Regions from separate parts of the Salinifilum ghardaiensis genome, predicted to be linked through region 2. Evidence: riboswitches for the same ligand, from Rfam matches in the RefSeq annotation. Region 2 holds a riboswitch; the other holds the start of a gene.
The links. A riboswitch is a leader RNA that binds a small molecule or an ion and turns the genes downstream of it on or off. The one in region 2 is predicted to bind cobalamin.

Region 1: it holds a riboswitch for cobalamin, as region 2 does, so the genes downstream of both, ACVGV0_RS17950 (magnesium chelatase subunit D family protein) here and ACVGV0_RS11020 (Rossmann-like domain-containing protein) in region 2, are expected to answer to the same signal.

The regions. Positions count from the first base shown of each region.
Region 1 covers NZ_CM137101.1:3,935,628-3,943,386, reverse strand. The annotation lists gene ACVGV0_RS17965 (LysE family translocator) at 1-532, opposite strand, end outside; gene ACVGV0_RS17960 (S1 family peptidase) at 794-1,642, shown strand; gene ACVGV0_RS17955 (GNAT family N-acetyltransferase) at 1,781-2,236, shown strand; cobalamin riboswitch at 2,428-2,564, shown strand; gene ACVGV0_RS17950 (magnesium chelatase subunit D family protein) at 2,623-4,782, shown strand; gene cobO (cob(I)yrinic acid a,c-diamide adenosyltransferase) at 5,116-5,730, shown strand; gene ACVGV0_RS17940 (cobyrinate a,c-diamide synthase) at 5,724-7,094, shown strand; gene cobI (precorrin-2 C(20)-methyltransferase) at 7,091-7,759, shown strand, end outside.
Region 2 covers NZ_CM137101.1:2,397,947-2,405,705, reverse strand. The annotation lists gene ACVGV0_RS11035 (ABC transporter substrate-binding protein) at 1-720, opposite strand, end outside; gene ACVGV0_RS11030 (MFS transporter) at 723-2,003, opposite strand; gene ACVGV0_RS11025 (PLP-dependent cysteine synthase family protein) at 2,000-3,124, opposite strand; gene ACVGV0_RS11020 (Rossmann-like domain-containing protein) at 3,121-3,984, opposite strand; cobalamin riboswitch at 4,150-4,349, opposite strand; gene ACVGV0_RS11015 (GNAT family N-acetyltransferase) at 4,528-5,088, shown strand; gene ACVGV0_RS11010 (MmgE/PrpD family protein) at 5,284-6,612, opposite strand; gene ACVGV0_RS11005 (glycine betaine ABC transporter substrate-binding protein) at 6,609-7,619, opposite strand; gene ACVGV0_RS11000 (ABC transporter permease) at 7,642-7,759, opposite strand, start outside.

The sequences.
Region 1 (7,759 bases), 1.5 Mb from region 2:
TGTGCCCCGCCCCCAGGACGATCGCGAGCTCCCAGACGGCGGCGAGGGCGAGGAACAGCACGCCGAGCACGACGAGCTGCGCGGCGGGGTAGGCGGCGGAGCCGACGAACTGCGGCAGGAAGGCCAGGCTGAACAGCAGCATCTTCGGGTTGGTGATGTTGCTGAGGAAGCCGCGGGTGAACGGTTTCGCCGTCTCGGCGTGCCGCGCGGGCAGCCCGCTGCGGGCCTCCCGTCGCGCCAACCAGAGCCCGCGCAGGATGCTCCCGGCCAGGTAGAGCAGGTAGGCCGCGCCGATCCACTTCAACGTGGACAGCACCGCCGGCTGCTGCGTGATGAGCGCGCCGAGCCCGGAGATCACCACGGTCATCTGCACCGCGCTGGCGCTGTGGATGCCGAGCAGGGCGCGCAGGCCGGCGCCCCGTCCCTGGTGCAGCGAGGTGCGCAGCAGGAGGAACGTGTCCACGCCCGGGGTGAGGATCACGACGAGGCTGGCGATCAGGAACGCGGGCACCGTGCTGAGATCCACGAACACGTCCTCCTCCTCACACGATCAGGTTCGATCTGCCGGTGGCTACCGGCACGGGTCGGGACGCGTCGGGTGCGCCCCGTTCGATGCAAAGCCCCCAGTGCGCACATCCATGTGCTCAACATGCCCATGGAGAGGAAAATTTCCGCGCTTTATCCATGGTAACGGGATTTTTTCCGGGAACCATGTGAGTTGTGCCTCCGCCCGGCGAGCGCGCGGGGGCACTACGGTGATCGGCTGGCGCAACCCGGTGAGAGGAGGCACCCCGTGGCGAGGTGCGACGGGAACGGAGACGCCGCCGGCGCCCCCGGTGCGGAGGCGGGTGGGCGCGGCCGGCTCGTGCGCGGTGCGGGCGTGCTCGGCGGTGTGGTCACCGTTCTGGCCGGGATGTCCCCGGCCGCGCAGGCCGTCACCGCCGAGCCGAAGGTGCTCGGCGGGGAGCGGAGCGACACGAGCCGGGCTCCGTGGGTGGTGGCGCTCACCGACGCCGAGGGGCGGCAGTTCTGCGGCGGCACGCTCGTGCGCCCCGGCAAGGTCGTCACCGCGGCCCACTGCACCGTCGACCAGCTCACCGGCGTCGAGCGCCCGTCGGAGGACCTGCACGTGGTGGCCGGGCGCAGCGACCTGCGCACCGACGCCGGGAGCGAGGCCACCGTCGCCGACGTGTGGCGCCACCCCGACTACCGCGACGTGCAGCACGGCGACGACATCGCGGTGCTCACGCTGCGCGACCCGCTGCCGCAGCCGACGATCGACCTCGTCGAGCCGGGTGATGCGGAGTCGTACCGCCCCGGCACGCGCGGCACCGTGTACGGCTGGGGCCGCACCGCCGAGTCCGGTCCGTCCTCACCCGTGCTGCGCTCCGCCGAGGTGCCCGTGGCGGCGAACGCGGAGTGCGCGGAGACCTACTCCGAGTACGACCGGTCCGCGATGTTCTGCGCCGGAGTTCCCCGGGGCGGCGTGGACTCCTGCGCCGGGGACTCCGGTGGCCCCTACGTGGTCAACGGGCGGCTGGCCGGCGTCGTCTCCTACGGCGACGGGTGCGGCCGCCCGGACACCCCGGGGGTGTACACCCGCACCTCGGGCTACGTCCCGCTGCTCGAGGGGCAGCTGTGAGCCCGCCTGCGAGCCGCCTGCGCGGTGCTCCGGCGCAGGCCGGGGCGCCCAGCGGCGCGCCCCCGGCGGGGTGGCGTGCCTAACGGTGCGGCGGGGTCGGGCGAACCGGGCGGGCGCTGCTGTGGTATCCACGAACAGGTGATACTTCAGCCGCTCGCGACTGCTGTCCACCGGGCGTACACCGCCGATCTGGACGCGACCGATTTCTACCGCATGCTGCGCCTGCGGGTCGACGTGTTCGTCGTGGAGCAGAACTGCCCGTACCGCGAGCTGGACGACCGCGATCTCGAGGAGACCACCCGGCACTTCTGGATCGACTCCGCCGACGGAGTCGTCCTCGGCTACCTCCGGCTGCTGGAGGAGCCCGACGGCACGTACCGCATCGGCCGGGTGTGCACCGAGGCGGGCGCCCGCGGCATGGGGCTGGCGCGCAAGCTGATGCGCGCCGCGCTCGCCGAGATCAGGCGCAGTCCGGCCGTGCTGTCCGCGCAGGTGGACAAGGCCGGCTTCTACCGCTCCTTCGGCTTCGTCGAGAGCGGTCCGGTCCACGACGAGGACGGCATCCCGCACGTCGACATGCGGCTGGCCGAGTGAGGCCAGGCCCCGGCCGGGTCGCGGACCTCCTGCGCAGCTCGGGTGGAGCGCCGCAGCGCGGAACGGCCCGGTGAGCTCCCGCGGGCTCCGTGGGACTTCTCTCCGATCGGGCCCGCTGTGTTGGATCCGTGATCGCGCTCTGCCAGGATGCTGGTGGACCTGCAGGAAACGGTTCCACGAGGGGGCGCCAGGGAAGCCGGTGCGAATCCGGCACGGCCGGCGCCACTGTGACCGGGGAGCGGACCTCCCGCGCGGGCCACCGGACCGCGGCGCACGGACGCCGCCCCGGGAAGGCCGGAGGGACGCGAGGATCCGGGAGTCAGGACACTGCCGCCCCTCGCCCCGACACCCCGGGCGTCCGAGACCGGAGGAAGGAAGACCTTGGTATGACTGCCTCGCCGCAGGCCTCCCGCGTGAGTCCGCGCTTCCCGTTTTCCGCCGTCGTCGGGCACGACGACCTGCGGTTGGCGTTGCTGCTGAACGCGGTGCACCCCCGCATCGGCGGTGTGCTGGTGCGCGGTGAGAAGGGCACGGCGAAGTCGACGGTGGTGCGAGCGCTGGCCTCGCTGCTGCCGGTGCTGGACGTGGTGCCGGAATGCCGGTTCGCCTGCTCCCCCGCGCAGCCCGACGCGCAGTGCCCGGACGGTCCGCACGCCTCCGCGGAGGCGCAGCACCGCGCGGCGCGCCTGGTGGAGCTGCCCGTCGGCGCCACCGAGGACCGGCTGCTCGGATCGCTGGACGTGGAGCGGGCGCTGTCCGAGGGCGTCCGCGCCTACCAGCCCGGCCTGCTGGCCGCGGCGCACCGGGGCGTGCTCTACGTCGACGAGGTCAACCTGCTGCACGACCACCTCGTGGACGTCCTGCTGGACGCGGCGGGGATGGGGCGCGCGCACGTCGAGCGGGAGGGCGTGTCCGTCTCGCACGCGGCGTCGTTCGTCCTGGTCGGGACGATGAACCCGGAGGAGGGCGAGCTCCGGCCGCAGCTGCTCGACCGGTTCGGGCTGGCGGTGGAGGTCGGTGCCGACCGCGAGGTCGGGACCCGGTCCGAGGTGATGCGCCGCCGCCTGGCCTTCGAGGACGACCCCGAGGGGTTCGCCGCGCGGTGGGCCGCCGAGGAGGCCGAGCTGGCCGAGCGGATCGCGCGGGCGCGCGACCAGGTGGGCAAGGTCGTCCTGCCCGACGCGGAACTGCGCCGCATCGCTGCGCTGTGCGCGTCGTTCGAGGTGGACGGGATGCGCGCGGACCTCGTGCTGGCGCGCACCGCGGTGGCGCACGCGGCCTGGCGCGGTGCGGACGCCGTGGCCGCCACCGACGTGGAGACGGCGGCGAAGCTCGTGCTGCCGCACCGGCGGCGCCGCGATCCGTTCGACGAACCGGGTGTGGACGACGACCAGCTGCAGCAGGCGCTCGACGACGCCGCGCAGCACGCGGACGAGCCCGGTGACGACCAGGGCGGCGGTTCGGACGGCGACGGGGACGACTCGGGCGGAACGGACGGCGACGGAGGGCCGGACGACGAAGGGCCGGACGACGGTGGTCCCGATGACGACGGCCCCGGCGGCGGCGCGCCCGAACCGGAGGAGCAGCAGGCCTCGGCGCCCTCCTCGCAGTCGCAGGGGCAGGAGTCCGAGGACTCGGACGGTTCCTCGCCGGCGCCGCAGGAGCGCCGCGCGCCGGCGCCCGGGTCCGAGTTCCGCGCGCGCCTGCTGGAAGTTCCCGGCACGGGGGAGGGAGCTCCCGGCCGCCGCAGCCGCGCCCGCTCGCGCACGGGACGCGGGGTGCGCGCCTCGTCCCACGAGGGGTACGGGGTCCACCTTCCGTCCACTGTGGTCGCTGCTGCTCCGCACCAGCACGCGCGGGGGCGCAGCGGCCCCGGTCTGGTGGTGCGCAACGAGGACGTGCGCCGCACGGTGCGCGAGGGGCGCGAGGGGAACCTCGTGCTGTTCGCCGTGGACGCGTCCGGCTCGATGGCCGCGCGGGAGCGGATGTCCGCGGTCAGCGGCGCGGTGCTGTCACTGCTGCGGGACGCCTACCAGCGCCGGGACAAGGTCGGCGTGATCTCCTTCCGCGGGGAGTCCGCCGAGGTGGTGCTGCCACCGACGTCCTCTGTGGACGTTGCTGCGGCGCGGATGCGCCAGCTGCGCACCGGTGGCCGCACGCCGCTGGCCGACGGACTGCTGCGCGCGCAGCGGGTGGTGGACAGCGAGCGGGTGCGCGATCCGCAGCGCCGCCCGTTGCTGGTGCTGCTCACCGACGGCAAGGCGACGGTCCCGGCGAACGCGGCGACCGCCCCGAGCGGATCCCGGCAGCGGGCGCGGCAGGCGAGCGCCGATGCGGTGCGCGCGGCCGGCGTGCTCGCCGAGCGGGAGGTCGCCGGTGTGGTCGTGGACTGCGAGCAGGGGCCGGTGCGGCTCGGACTGGCCGGTCAGGTGGCCGCTGCGCTCGGTGCTTCCGCGCTGCGGCTGGAGGAGCTCTCGGCCGATGCGGTGGCCGGCGTGGTGCGCGCGGCGCAGCAGCCGGCGGGGGCGGTTCGGCGCGCCGCATGAGCGCGCCGTACACGAATTTTTATCGTGTTTTGGGAAACGCCGCATGGTTGCTACGGTGATCACCGTCCACCTGACCCCCAGGGGTGGACCCGCGAAGTGCCCCTGCGCTCCCGGTGACCCCCAGGCCGGTTGAGCGTGGGGGCCTTCTTCACGCGGAACCGATCGCTCCGCATCCGATGCAGTCCGGAAGTGCGTGAGCGGCAACCGCTCCCGCGGTGCTCCCGGTAGGAGGCGGCGCGCGGACCGGTGCCGCCAACCGCCCGGTTCGTCGGAGAAAGTGAGCCTTCTCCTGCGCGCATCGGCGCGCAGGGGGAGGTTGGTTAGGGTCGGACTATGCCACAGGGACAGCCAACGACAGTGCCCGACGACGGGCTCACCACGCGCCAACGGCGCAACCGCCCGCTGGTCGTGGTGCACACGGGGGAGATGAAGGGGAAGTCCACGGCCGCCTTCGGTCTCGCGCTGCGCGGCTGGAACCAGGGCTGGTCGATCGGCGTGTTCCAGTTCGTGAAGTCCGCGAAGTGGCGCGTCGGCGAGGAGAGCGCCTTCCGCGCCCTCGGGCGCGCGCACGAGGAGACCGGTGAGGGCGGTCCCGTCGAGTGGAACAAGATGGGCGAAGGCTGGTCGTGGACGCGCAAGAAGTCCACGACCGAGGACCACGCCGCCGCCGCGCTCGAGGGCTGGGAGGAGATCGAGCGGCGCCTGCAGGCGCAGCAGCACACCGTCTACGTCCTCGACGAGTTCACCTACCCGCTGCACTGGGGCTGGGTGGACGTGCAGCGCGTCGTCGAGGCGCTGCGCACGCGCCCCGGGTACCAGCACGTCGTGATCACCGGCCGCAACGCGCCGCAGGAGCTCGTCGACGCCGCGGACCTGGTGATGCGCACCGACAAGGTCAAGCACCCGATGGACGCCGGGCAGAAGGGGCAGAAGGGCATCGAGTGGTGAACGACGCACGCGTCGTGGTTGCCGCTCCCGCGTCCGGCCACGGCAAGACGACGGTGGCCACAGGACTGCTCGCTGCGCTGCGGCAACGCGGTGCGCAGGCCGCGCCGTTCAAGATCGGCCCCGACTACGTCGACCCCGGGTACCACCGGTTGGCATGCGGGCGGCCGGGGCGCAACCTCGACCCCGTGCTGGTCGGCGAGGAGCGCATCGCCCCGCTGTTCCGGCACGGCTCCGCGGACGCGGAGCTGTCCGTCATCGAGGGCGTGATGGGGCTGTTCGACGGGCGCATCGCACCGACCGGTGGCTCCGCCGCCCCGGAGGGCAGCACCGCGCGGGTCGCCGAGCTGCTCGCCGCCCCCGTGGTGCTGGTCGTCGACGCGCGCGGGCAGGGGCACAGCCTCGCCGCGCTGCTGCACGGGTTCCGCACCTACCGCGCGGACGTGCGCCTGGACGGGGTGATCCTCAACCACGTGGGCTCGGCGCGGCACGAGCAGGTGCTCACCGACGCAGCGCACGCGGCGGGGGTGCGGGTGCTGGGCGCCATCCCGCGGGAGGAGGCGCTGCGCGTCCCGTCCCGCCACCTGGGCCTGGTCACCGCGGTCGAACGCGGAACCGAGGCGGCCGAGGCGGTCGAGGCGATGGGCGAGGTCGTGGCCCGCTCGGTCGACCTGGAGGCGGTGCGCGCGCTCGCGGCCGGCGCCGCTCCGGTGCGCTCCTCCCGCTGGACCCCGGCGGAGGAGGTGACCGCGCACGCCGGTGCTCCCGTGATCGCCGTGGCCGGGGGGCCGGCCTTCACCTTCGGCTACCCGGAGCACCTGGAACTGCTCGAGGCGGCGGGTGCGCGGGTGCGCGTGGTGGATCCGCTGCACGCCGAGGCGCTGCCCGAGGGCACCGCGGGCCTGGTGCTGCCCGGGGGGTTCCCCGAGGAGCACCGCGCGCAGCTGTCCGCCAACACCGCGCTGCGCGAGGAGGTCGCGCGCTTCGCGGGCGCCGGCGGGCCGGTGCACGCCGAGTGCGGCGGCCTGCTCTACCTCGGCGAGGAGCTGGACGGGCACCCGATGTGCGGCGCGCTGCCCGCGCGGGCGCGCATGTCCGAGCGCCTCACGCTGGGCTACCGCTCCGCCGTGGCCGCCTGCGATTCCAGTGTTGTCGACGAAGGAGCACACGTGAACGGGCACGAGTTCCACCGCACGGTCCTGGAACCGGCGGGTGGTGATCCGCCCGCGTGGCAGTGGCGGGACGGCGCGGGGCGCCTCCGCCGCGAGGGCTACGTCATCGGGGGTGTGCACGCCTCCTACCTGCACGTGCACCCGGCCGGGGCGCCGGGGACGGTCGAGCGGTTCGTCGCGGGGTGTGCTCGGTGAGGCTGGTCGGAGTCGGCGTCGGCCCGGGCGATCCGGACATGCTGACGGTGGGCGCGCTGCGCGAGATCGAGGCGGCCGGGACCGTCTTCGTGCCGGTGCTGGACTCCGGCGAGCAGGGGCGTGCCGAAGCGGTGGTGCGCGCGCACCTCGATCCGGCGGACGCGGACGAACGGGTGCAGCGCCTCGTGTTCGCGCTGGCCGATCCCGTCGACGGGTCGCAGCAGCGGCGGCACCGGCACTGGGACGGGGCGGCGACCGCGGTCGCGGAGGCGCTGCGCGAGCGCGGTGGGACCGCGGTGTTCGCGACCCTCGGCGACCCCTCGGTGTACTCCACGTTCAGCTACCTCGCCGGGGCGGTGCGCGAGCTCGTGCCCGGCGTGGAGGTCGTCGGTGTCCCGGGGATCACCGCGATGCAGGCGACCGCCGCCCAGGCGGACGTCGCCCTGACCGAAGGCGCCGAACCGCTGACGGTGATCCCCGTGATGCGCGACGTGTCCGCGCTGCGGGACGCGCTGCGCGGGCGCGGTACGGTCGTGGCCTACAAGGGCGGGAGGCGGCTCGGCGAGCTGCGCGCGGCGATCGAACAGGCCGGCGCGCTGGACCGCGCGATCTACGCCGAGCACGTGGGAACCCCGGACGCGCGCGTTCTCCCGCTTTCCCAGGTA
Region 2 (7,759 bases):
GTTGACGCGGGCGCTCTCCTCGTCGAGGGAGACGAACTCCAGCTCGGCCGGTGCGGGTTCGCCCGTCCAGTGCCCGCTGAAGGCGGTGAGCACCGCCGAGGAGTTCGGCTCGAAGGAGCGCAGGCGGAACGGTCCGGAGCCGATCGGTGCGGAGAAGTCGGTGCTCCCCTCCGGCACGATCTCGGCCGCCGGCCCGCCCCAGGCGACGGGGAACTCGAAGTTCGGTTCGTGCAGCACCAGTTCGAGCTCGCGCTGCGAGGAAGCCCGGCTCGCGGTGAAATCCACGCCGCGGAATCCCGAACGGGCCGGTGATGCGGTGGCGGGATCGGCGATGCGGCGGTAGCTGTAGAGCACATCGGCGGCGGTGACCGGCCGGCCGTCGTGGAAGCGGGCGCGGCGCAGCCGGACCCGCCACCGGCGGCCGGTGGCGTCCGGCTCCCACGACTCGGCGAGCCGCGGCACGAGGCGCATGTCGTCGTCGTAGCCGACGAGCCGATCGAACAGGGCCTTCGCGCGGGCCTGGTCGACGAACATCGAGCTGGTGTGGGGGTCGAGGGACTCGGTCGCCCCGGCCGTGGGGAATCCGACGCGGATGCGCTCCCCCGCCCCGCCCGGACCGCCGGGGCCGCAGCCGGCGAGCGGGGCTGCCGCGGCGGCCCCCAACGCCGTGGTCAGCAGGCGCCGTCGGTTCCACGGCCCGCCGTTGCCGTGCGCGGCCATGATCACGTGCTCCTTCCGGTCGGTGCGGCGGACTGCTCGGGCTCGTCCGCGGTGAGCAGTCCCCGGCGGTGCATGCGCGCTGCCCCGGCCGAACCGGCCAGACCGACCAGCAGCAGCGCTGCCCAGGGACCCCATCCGAGGTGCGTTCCCCGGGCGCCGTCCAGCAGCGTGCCGCTCACCCAGCTCACCCCGGCGGCGATCAGGCTGGAGACGAGGTAGTAGAAGCCGTAGTAGGTCCCCGCCAGGCGCTGGCTGCCCACGACGGGGAGCAGCTCCATCGCGAAGGGGTTGGTCACGGCCATGCCCACCGTGAACACGACCGTGGTCAGCAGCAGTGGCAGGCACGCCACCACCGTCGTGAGGCCGGGTGCGGTGGGCTGCTGCGTCGGCAGCAGCGGGCTGCTGATCATCAGCGGCACGAACGACAGGCCCATGGCGGCCAGCCCCAGCACCACGCACCTGCCGGGGCTGAACCTCCGGCGGCACCAGTCGGTGATGCGCACCTGCCCGAACACGCCGATCACCGTGGACACGGCGAACACGCCGGCCGTCGCACCGGCGAACCCGGACACGCGCTGCGCCTCCAGCGGCAGGGCGAGGTAGAGCTGGTTGTACAGCCCGAAGTAGGCCGACAGCGCCAGGGTGAACGCGACGAAGCGCCGATTGGCCACCACCTCGCGCCAGCTGCCGAGCACGCTCGTGCGCTGCGCTTCGATCGGCCGGGCGGGCAGGACGAACCACTGCAGGACCGTCAGCACCGCGAACACCGCGCAGGCCAGCAGTGCGACGGCGCGGAAATCGGTCGCCAGCAGCGCGGCTCCGAGCAGGGGACCCGCGAACGTCCCGGCGTGGCCGAAGACGTTGAACACCGCGAAGGCCTCGGCACGCCGATCGCCGGCCTCGTGCATCAGGTAGGTCCGCACGGCGGGGTTGAACAGGGCCCCGGCCAGCCCGGTGAGCACCGTGGCGAGGACCAGCCCCGGCAGGGAGGTCAGCACGCCGAACAACCCGAACGACAGCACGCGCAGCGCACAGCCCGCGATGATCATCGGGCGGCAGCCCAACCGGTCAGCAGCGGTTCCACCGAGCAGGAACATGCCCTGCTGGCTCAGGTTCCGCACCCCCAGCACCACACCGACCAGCGCGGCACCGTATCCGAGGTCGTCGGTCATGTAGGAGGCGAGGAAGGGCAGCAGCATGTAGAAGCCCAGGGTGATCCCGAACTGGTTGATCACCAGCAGCCTCGCCGGCCACGACAGCATCCGGAATCCGCTTGTTCTCACGAGTTCTCGTCCTCTTCGCACACGTCGCAGCGCTCGCGCGCCGAGCTCCGCCGGGGGCAGGGGTCGGTGATGGTGCCGCACCTGCTCCACCCCAGCGGTGCGGCGGCGGCCGGGTCGTCGACCTCGACCGGCTCCGCGGCGCTGTGCCCGTCCAATCCGTTGCGCTCGCGGAAATCGTCGTCGTAGATCGTGTCCCAGTAGCGGTGGGGACCGTCGGGGAAGACCGCGACCACCTCGTGCAGGCCGGCCTGCTGCGCGCACCAGGCCGCGACCGTGGCGGCGGCGCCGGTGCTCCACCCGCCCGTGGCGAAGGCGTGCCCGGCCAGCCTGCGGCACGTGTCGACGGCCTGCGCCGCGCCCACCCAGTGGACCTCGTCGAAGGCGCGGTAGTCGACGCTGCCCGGGTGGATGCTGCTGCCCAAGCCCCGCATCAGCCGCTCTCCGGCGGGATGGCCGAACACGGTCGAGGCCGGCGCGTCCACGCCCACGATCCGCACCTCGGGCCGGTGCTCGCGCAGCACCGCGGCGATGCCGGCGCTGTGCCCACCGGTGCCGACGCTGCACACCACGGCGTCCAACCGGTCGAACTGGTCCACGAGCTCCAGTCCCAGCCCCCGGTAACCGGCGGGGTTGTCCGGGTTGTTGTACTGGTCCGGCCAGTACGCGCCGGGAAGCGAGTCCACCAGTTCGCGGACCCGGTCGCGCCGCGCCCGCTGCCAGCCACCCCGCGGGTGGGGTTGGCGCACGACCTCCACGCGCGCGCCGTGCGCCCGCAGCAGCGCGCGCGTCATCCCGTCGAGCTCGTCATCGGCGACGATGACCAGCGGGTGCCCCAGGGCCGCGCAGACGTAGGCCAGTCCCACGGCCAGGGTCCCGCTGCTGGATTCCACGACCGGTGCTCCGGGCAGCAGCTCGCCCCGGTGGCGCGCTCCGTCCAGCATCGACAACGCCGCTCGGGCCTTCATGGTCCCGGGAGCGAGTCCTTCCAACTTGGCCCAGAACCCCGGGTGCCGGCGCGGCAGCGGAGTGTCCACACGCACCGCGGGGGTGTTCCCGATCAGGTCCAGCAGGGAGAGGCACTTGGCGCCGCCGGTCTTCGCGCCCGCGTGCGTCAGCGTCACGGCCGACCACCGCCCGCGGCCGAGTAGAGGTGGATCTCGGTGGCATCGCCGGTGAGCCAGAAGAAGGGGTACGGCTCCGCCGACAGGGCGTCGACGCCGGAACCGAGCAGTTCCCGCGCGACCGCGCTGCCGGTCTGCGCGAACATCGTCAGGGCGAGACCGCGGTCGCGGCACAGCCCGGCGATCTCGTTGAAGGTGTCGTTGCCGAGCACCATCCCGGAGGCGAGGACCGCCCGGGCTCGGCCGATCGCCTGCCGGTGGCACTGCAGCACCGGTTCGTCCCACTCGGTTCGCCCGCCCCTGAGGTCGCAGGCGACGTAGTCGACACCGCGCTCGCGCAGCGCCGACAGCAGCGAGTTGACCACGCCGATCACGGCGACGCGCCCGCCCGCGGGCACGTGCACGAGCTCCGCGACCGCCCGGGCCCGGGCGGTGGACTTCTCCAGCGAACCTCCCGGGGGCAGCCGCACCGTCCTCCTCCGCGGGTCGCTGATGTGCGGTCGCACGCAGGTGAGGTACGCGTCGAGCGCGGCCACCCGCACGGCGGGTTCGGGGTGGGACAGCAGGGCGTCGACGCGGCAGCCGACGATCTCCTGCACCTCCCGCTCCCCGAGCTCACCGGGTTCCACGGCGCACGAGCCCACGGCATCGTGCACGCGGATGCTGAGCACCGTGTTGACGTAGCTGCTCCTCCTGCCGGAGTGCTGCGAGCCCTGCACGGTCAGGAACGCGACCGAGGCGCTGAAGGACTGCGGGAGGTCGTCGCGGTCCCGCGCGAACTGCCCGCCCAGCGCGCGCTGCGCCAGCAGGTCCGGCGAGGTTCCGTTGCGTCCGGCCGGGGCCGAAGCGGTCGAAAGCACAGTCGTCTCCGTACGATCCACGTGAGTTGAGGGGTTGCCAGCGGTGCCGGGGCTTTTCACGCGCCCTGCGGGTCCACCGCCGCACGCGGGTCGTTCGGGGACGGCCGTGCGGTGCACGTGTCGTGACGCACCTGTGTACCTCCTTCGGGGCTCCGCGACCCCGCTTCGAGTCGGCGCGACGGCGTCAGTGTCCTGACTCGTGGATTCTCGCCGCCCCTCCGGCCTTCCCACCGGGCTCTCCGGCAGTGGCCGCGGGTGGAGGGAAGCTCCCCACTCACAGTGGCGGGACCGTGCCGGATTCGCACCGGCTTCCTGGTCGCCGTCGCAGTACGTGATCCAGAAGTACGCAGCCGCCCCACCGGATGTCAAGCCGCCCCGAGCGGTTCCCCGCCGGTGCCACCGGAGCGCCCGCGCACCGCCGAACCCGGCATGAGCAGCTGTTCCCCGCGGAATCCCGCGCTTTCAGCATCGATTTTGCTGTTGCAAGCGTGTTGCATTAGTCTCGGACACGTGGATCGGAACGGACGTTCGAGGAGCCAGGACATGCCCGGGGGAAGCGATCGAGCGCTCGGCGACTACACCGTGCGGCGCGCACGCCTGCACGACGTCGAGGGAGCGCGCACGCTCATGCTCGACACCTTCTACCACGTGCTCGGCCACGGTTACGTCCCCAGCTGGCACGCCGACGTGATCCACCTCGAGGACACCTACTTCCGCACGCCCGGCCACGCCCTGTTCGTGGCCGCGCTGGAAGACGAGGTCGTCGGAACCGCATCCGTGCGCTCGGACGGGCCGAAGAGCCCACCGCATCCACAGTGGATCGCCCAGCGCTACGGCACCGCGGAGACGGCGCAGATCTTCCGCACCTACGTCCGCCCCGAGCACCGCAGGAACGGCCTGGCCCGCGCGCTCGTCGGCCTCGCCTGCGAATTCGTCGCCGCGGCCCCCGAGTACACCACGCTCTACCTGCACACGAACCCGGCCGTGGACGGGGCGGAACCGTTCTGGCGCAGCCTGGCCACGGAGATCCACGACGGGCGGCAGGACGGCCGGCACAGCCCGTCCGTCCACTTCGAACTCCCCGTGCGCCCGGCCGCGGTGTGAAGCGCTTCCGGCGAACCACAGTGGATGGAGGAGTTGCGGTGGGAGGAGTACGACATCGTCGACCACCACGCGTGAGCGCGACTGCGGTCGCACGTTCCCGCGCTCGGGGTTGTCGGCGGTGCTCCGACAGGCCGAGCGCGCTCGCGAAGCGCGAGCCGCAGCACGCACCGGGCGCCCGCAGCCCCGGGAACTACCTCACAGCGGGCCGGTGATCTCGGCGAGGAGCGCGTCGTAGCGCTCCGGCACGTCCGGCAGCCGGCCCATCTCGCCGGAGAGCGTTGCGATCCGCTCCGCACGCTCACGTCCCAGCACGGGTGCGGCCAGGTTCCGGAACTTGCCGGTGATCTCCCGCCCCGTCATCGGTGATTCGGGACCGCCCGGCGCCGAGACCGCTCCGGACCGGAGACTGCGGCCGTCGCGGAGCACCAGCGTCGCCTCGGCCCAGCGCTGCTCCGGGAAGACCCGCTCGAACTCGGGCGCGACCTGCACGCGCAGCGACCGGCTCAGCCTCCGCAACTCCGCCCCCGCCCCGCTCGGCGCCGCCAGCAGTTCGGCGCCGACCCGCCCGTGCACCGCCGCGGCGGCCACGGCGAACGGCAGGCTGTACTGCGCCTGCTCGGTGCTCGCCGGTTCCCGGGCGGCCAGCCGGGCAGCGGCCGCGAAGGTGCGCACGTCGATCCGCGCGATCTCCCGGCACCCGACGTCGGACGCTCGCATCGGGCCGAGCACCGCCTCGATGGCAGGATGCGCCCACCGGCACACCGGGTAGGGTTTGAAGTACTGCTCCCGGATGCGCCACCGCACCCCGAGGTCGCCCCAGAGCTCCGAGTGCTCGACGAGGCCCGCGGGCGCACCCGTGAACCCCCGGGCAGCCAGAACCGCCGCGTGCACACCCGCGTGCGCGCCCCACGCCGAACCGTCCTTGACCATCGCGGGGCGGTCGACGCAGCGCATCATCGGACTGCGGGGAGCGTGGTACTCGGCGATGCCGAGGGCGTGCCCGCTCTCCTCCGGACCGATCCCGAGCGAGCGCGCTGCCACGGCCGCGCACCCGAGGGCGTTCCAGCCGCCCGAGGCGTGGTACTCGGAAGTGGCCGCGTGCAGCGCGATCCCGGCGCGGGTGGCGATCTCGTAGCCCACGACCAGAGCCGTGATCAGCTCCCGCCCGGAGCGCGCACCGGTGCTGGCGAGCACGGCGGGCAGCACCGCCGCACCCGCGTGGCCCTTGGTCAGCGCGTGCCCGTCGTGCCCGTCGAAGCTGTCCAGCACGGCGGCGTTGGCGAACGCCGCGCCCGCCGGGGAGGACAGCCGACCGTCGAACCACAGCTCGGCCCACCTCGCACCAGCGGGCATCTCCGCGGCGGCGTGTTCCAGGGCGATCCGCGCCATCGGCGTGCGCGCCCCCGCCGCGGCCACGCCGAGCAAGTCGAGCAAGCACCACCGCGCCCGTTCGACGACCTCGGGGGGAAGGTCGGCGAAGCGCAGCTCGCAGGCGAACGCCGCCGCCGGGTTCGTCCCGGTCATCGCCGATCACCGCCGATGTAGCCGTGCTCGCGCAGGAAGTGCAGCGCGGCCTCCTCCGGAGTGGCGCCCCGCATGTCCACCATCCCGTTGAGCTCGATCATGGTGTCCATGGTCAGGTCCTGGCCGATGCGCCGCGCGAGCTCGCGGATCTGCGGGTGCTCCCGCACCGTTTCCTCCCGGACGGTCAGCGCGGCCAGCTGCGTGTCGAAGTGCGTCCGCGGGTCCTCGAGCACCTCAAGGTTCAGCGACTTCAACCGGGCGTCGGTGGTGAACACCTCGGCGAAGTTGCACGGACTGCCCTTGGCCGCGTTGACGAAGTTCAGCGCGAAGTCGTTCTGGTAGGTGTGCTTGGAAGGGATCCGGAAGTCGTACGTCTGCTGCATCGGCCCGAACTCGCGGTCCAGGAACTCGGCCGCGCCGCAGATGCTGGCCTCCTCCGGACGGCGCTCGGCCAAGCGGGCGAGCTGCTCGAGGTCGTCCACGCGGCCGGCCGGACCGCTCGCGTCGGCGGCTCGAGCGATCGCGTACTTGTTGCCGAAGCGCGCCGGCCCCAACCAGGCGATGCCGTTGCGCTGCTCGTCCTCGCGCTTGACGGCCTCGTACTGGGCGCGCTCGCCGGGGACGGGGTCGTCGTGGCCGAGGTACAGCGACCACGCGGTGCCGCTGTACTCCCAGTACATGTCGATCTCGCGGTTGGTCAGCGCCTGCCGGGTGATCGTCGATCCGGACAGGCCGGTCTGGTCCTGCGTGCGCGCACCGGCCGCCCGCAGGGCGTTGCTCATGATCTCCCCGAGGATGGTCTGCTCGGTGAACTCCTTGGAACCCACCGTGAACTCAGCACCGCGCAGGTCGTACTCGCGCGCGATGGATCCTCCCCGCAGGTCCGCTCCGGTGGAGGTGCCGTTCCCCTCGCCGCTCACGCCGGCGCAGCCGCTGACGAGCACGGCGACGAGGCCCAGCAGCGCGCCCGCGGCGCGGAGCCGTCGGTGGTGCGGTGGTCGCAGCACGGGAAACCTCCCTGATCCGCGGCTAGTCATGATCGCCGCTCCGAATCCCCCGCGGGTGCAGGAACTCCTCGGCGATCCCGGCGAGCCAGTCGATCAGCAGCGCCAGCACAGCGACCAGAGCGCTGCCGGTGACCAGCACC